One region of the Paenibacillus sp. JJ1683 genome, then DNA from elsewhere that is predicted to be linked to it. Evidence: riboswitches for the same ligand, from Rfam matches in the RefSeq annotation. Region 1 holds a riboswitch; the other holds the start of a gene.
What was found. Region 1 has a riboswitch for ZMP and ZTP ahead of ACUC6J_RS22675 (TIGR01440 family protein). Riboswitches for the same ligand answer to the same signal wherever they lie in the genome.
Positions count from the first base shown of each region.

Region 2: another riboswitch for ZMP and ZTP. It lies ahead of ACUC6J_RS04605 (bifunctional 5,10-methylenetetrahydrofolate dehydrogenase/5,10-methenyltetrahydrofolate cyclohydrolase); the one in region 1 lies ahead of ACUC6J_RS22675 (TIGR01440 family protein).

Region 1 covers NZ_CM129820.1:5,274,523-5,276,721, forward strand. The annotation lists gene ACUC6J_RS22670 (serine hydroxymethyltransferase) at 1-279, opposite strand, end outside; gene ACUC6J_RS22675 (TIGR01440 family protein) at 401-988, opposite strand; ZMP/ZTP riboswitch at 1,196-1,277, opposite strand; gene ACUC6J_RS22680 (low molecular weight protein arginine phosphatase) at 1,356-1,940, opposite strand; gene ACUC6J_RS22685 (manganese efflux pump MntP) at 2,026-2,199, opposite strand, start outside.
Region 2 covers NZ_CM129820.1:1,023,049-1,025,247, forward strand. The annotation lists gene ACUC6J_RS04600 (cyclodeaminase/cyclohydrolase family protein) at 1-350, opposite strand, end outside; gene ACUC6J_RS04605 (bifunctional 5,10-methylenetetrahydrofolate dehydrogenase/5,10-methenyltetrahydrofolate cyclohydrolase) at 347-1,213, opposite strand; ZMP/ZTP riboswitch at 1,327-1,410, opposite strand; gene ACUC6J_RS04610 (fatty acid desaturase) at 1,623-2,199, shown strand, end outside.

The DNA.
Region 1 (2,199 bases):
GTGAGGCTGCACGTTCGCATGCTCGGCGCCAAATAGTTCTTTCGCACGGTCACGTGCAATATCTTCGACGATATCTACATGCTCACAGCCACCATAGTAGCGTTTGTTCGGATAACCTTCAGCATATTTATTGGTAAGCACGGAGCCCATGGCTTCCATTACTGCTTCACTGACGATATTCTCAGATGCGATCAGCTCGATATTGTGGCGTTGCCGTTTCAGTTCAAGCCCCATTGCTTCCATCACTGCCGGGTCACTTTTACGCAGATGTTCCATCATGATTGATTACTCCCTCTCCATGGTCAAATTGTTGGGTATACAAGCAAATGCCTGCTCCTCTGTTGGGTACCTCATCATCAATGCAAAAAAGATCAGTACAAACATGCCGACATGCCAAATGCTAATCGCAGTTTCCACCGGCTTCTTGTTCCAGACTGTACACTGCCCGTTGTCCGCCAATAAGCGGAGGACGAGTGAACGCAGCCGTCACACGTGCTTCACCAATCCAGCGAAGGCTTGGGCGAAACGGAACGGCAATCGGGCGCAAATGCATGCCAATCAGCGTTTCGCCGATGTCTATCCCGGCATGAGCCTGCACATTCGCCGCCAGACACGCATCGTCCATAGAGCGATAGGCAACGGTAGCCATAGAGCCCCCTGCTGTACGAACAGGAACAGCCGCAACCTCCATCAGGCCTAATCGCTCCAGTAGAGAACGTTCAACGACCAGTGCTCGGTTCAAGTGCTCACAGCATTGAAACGCCACATCAAAGCCATACTCTCTGCGAACGGATTCTACTCCAGACAACACTTGCTGAGCCACATCCAGCGCTCCTGCTGTGCCGATCCGACTTCCAGCCACTTCACTCGTGCTTGCGCCAATAACCAGCAGGCGACCAGCTTTAAGACTGGCCACTTCTGCAATTTCCCGCACGACAGAAGCGGTCTGTGCTTCGAGTGAAATCTCATGATCCAATTGTTCTACCATTGGAACCTCCTTTGGTTGAACAGCCTCTCAGAGACTAGGCATGGTCCCATGCCCCAAGTTCAACACACTCTCTCCTGATCACAATCTGACTATATTATAGCCGATGTTTCAGATTTCGAGCAGAAAAAATGGAAGAACAAGAAGGCAACAGAAGATCTGCTGTAGCTCGTATACGAAAAAAGAGCAGTCCACACCTATGTGGAATTGCTCTTTTGCCCAGGCGACCGGCCGTATATCCGATGCTCCATCGTGGTTAATCCCACTTTTGTCGCCAGTTACATCGGATTCTCATTTTTCCACCTTATCTTAACGGATTAACTGTCGAAAATCAACAGATTCCGTACAAAATAGAGGAATGGTACCGACTTTATTCGGAAGATCCCTTTAGCTTGTCCAGCAACTTATGCAAAGCTACACGGATTTCCGCAGCTGTGACATCGTAGTCCTCCCGCGAACCGCCAAACGGATCTGAGATATCGAAGCCCGGAATCCGTTGATGTAATTCAATCATTCGCTCACGTTCCTGCGCTGATAGCTCTTGTCCAAGTGAAGCCATCAACTGCTGTGATGCATACAAACCATCTAACTCCTGTACGTCATTCAGCACTGCGTCCCGGTCCTCCACATATTCCTTCAGCGTAAATACTTTGCCCGCCGTTTGTGGAAACCGTTGAATGACATGCTGTTTATGTCCTTGCGTCAAGGTTAAGATCAGATGTGCCCACTCGGCAAGCCCGTCGCTTAAAGGGGTTGAAGTGATCTGATCGGATATATCGTGATCACGTAGAACCGCCTCTGCATGCCGGGATATCGACGCCCCGTCCATCGCAGCTACTCCAGCGGAACGCACTTCCAGTTCCAGTCCATGCTCAGCAGCCAACTTACGTAGCATCCCCTCAGCCATTGGACTGCGACAGGTGTTCCCTGTGCATACAAATAAGATATTCTTCAACGTCTTCACCCCCCGTATGTTGAAAAAATATATAAACAGAGGATTACTCAAATCCTGTATTTATTTTACACTGTCTACGTTAAAATCAAAACATAAACATAAAGCCAAATGCCAGCAAAACGGCACCGCCCACCGCCTCTCCATAATCCCCCAGATTGCGGCTGACCTTGCGCCCCAGTAACAGCCCCAGCATCGCCATCGCTCCCCCGCAAAAACCAAAGGCCAGAACAGTCAGCACCAGGTCACTCTGGAACATCCC
Region 2 (2,199 bases), 1.5 Mb from region 1:
ATGGCAGCAATCACAGCTGTTTGTAAGGAATGGGTACGATAGCGCTTTTCTTCGTCTGTTTCTTTGGGCAAACGCAGCGCGGTCATGTACTGTTCAAAGGATTGGATGTCTGCGGCCATCAGTTCCTCACAATGCGTAGACAATCTTTCCATACTGCTAATGACTTGCACCATTTGTTCACGGAATTGCGTGTATTTTTCTCCTTGTGAAAGGTTGGCGGTCATGGAGGTCATCGCTGCGCCTAGTGCCGCAGCCAGCGCGGATACACTTCCTCCACCAGGGGTAGGCGCTGCACTTGCAGCTTCTTTCAGAAAATGTCCGATGGACTGGTTCCACGACAGTTCACTCATGAATAAACCACCTCTCTGGAGTAATGTTGCAGATGTATCGCTTTGAGCAAGTTTTTGTACAAAATTGCGGTCGTTAAGGTGCCTACACCGCCGGGAACGGGAGAAATGGCATGTACCTTTTCTACAACGTCCTGAGCAGCGTCCCCCACAATTTTACCCTCCAGCGTCTCATTAATTCCTGCATCCACGAGAATCAGACCTGGATGAACCATATCCTGCGTAATCACATCAGGACATCCGACTGCGACGAAGGCAATGTCTGCATGGCTCAGATGCTCTGCAATATCACGCGTACCTGCATGACAGGCGGTGACGGTGGCATTTTCTCTTTGCAGCATGTGGAAAAGGGGAAGTCCCACTGTTTGCCCGATGCCCACGAGCGTGACATTTTTGCCTGCCAAGGAGTGGCCGTAATGCTTGAGCAGTTCAATACAGGCTTGAGGTGTAGCGGGGTATAGCCCTGCGTCACCCGTAACGGTAGCCAGCTTGTTATCAGGCGTAATTCCATCAATATCCTTGTAGGGGGCGATGGATTGTTTAATAACGGAGGCAGAAAGATGTTGCGGAAGCGGGAGTTCCAGCATAATGCCATGTACATGGGATGCATCATTTAAGGTGCCGATCAGATGCAGAAGCTCGGCTTCGCTTACATGACGATTAAAAGTATGGAGATGAAATGAGATGCCCAGCTTCTCTGCTATTTTTTGCTTGGTCCGTGCATAGTATGCAGATGCCGGATCACCCTCTACCAACAGGGTTGCCAGATGGGGACGGTGTCCTTGCTGTTTCATTTGCTCTACTTGGGAACGGATCGTTGCATACACTTGCTCAGCTGCTTCTTTGGATTTCATGATAATAGCCATAGTCCGAGCCTCCTCTGAATTTATCGCATAATGGAATCAACAGGGTGTCATGGTCTTAGAAAACGAAAAAAAGTATTTGCACAAGGTCGTCAAGACAGACGAATCCTCTGCAAATACTTCTCCCAGGCGAACGGTACGCTTGATTGTATGCTCCCTCGTGGTTCATTCCACTGACTTCGCCAGTCACATACAGCGTTATATACCTTATATTTTAACAAAATAACAGCAGAAAAGAAACCCGTGAACATTTGCCAAACAGGTTTGGTTAGTTGTCTATATGACAAATGTCATATATCCGAACTGACGTTTATGACTACAGCAGATACAGCGGTCTCCTTATACTGAGCTTAGATCAACATGTACGCCTGACAGGATTAAGGTATGGGCTGCATTTTAAAGGAGGATCATAATGGGTATGACACAACTCCCGTTAGCTCAATTGAAAAAAAATATGGCTCCCTACGAGAAAATAAACACGAAATCCAGCGTTCTGCAACTGTTCAATACCTTGGGACCGCTGATCCTATTGTGGTATGCCGCTTATCTTAGCCTAGCGGTTTCTTACTGGCTGACGCTTCCCATTACCATTATTGCGGCAGGGTTTGTGGTACGGACGTTTATTATTTTTCACGATTGTGGTCATCAATCTTTTTTCAAAAGTCGCAAGCTGAACGATTTTGTGGGAACGATTACAGGTATTATTACGCTCTGCCCTTATCACCAATGGAAAAATAGTCACGCGATCCACCATGCAACCAGCAGCAATCTGGATAAAAGAGGTACAGGTGATATGTGGGTGCTCACGGTAGAAGAGTACACAGCAGCTACCACATGGACACGGCTGGCCTATCGTATATATCGAAATCCTTGGGTTATGTTCGGTCTAGGTCCAATCTATACTTTTTTGATTTCCTATCGGTTTAATGTCAAGACAGCCAAACGTAAGGAAAAGATAAACACCTATGTGACGAATATATCCATTGTTG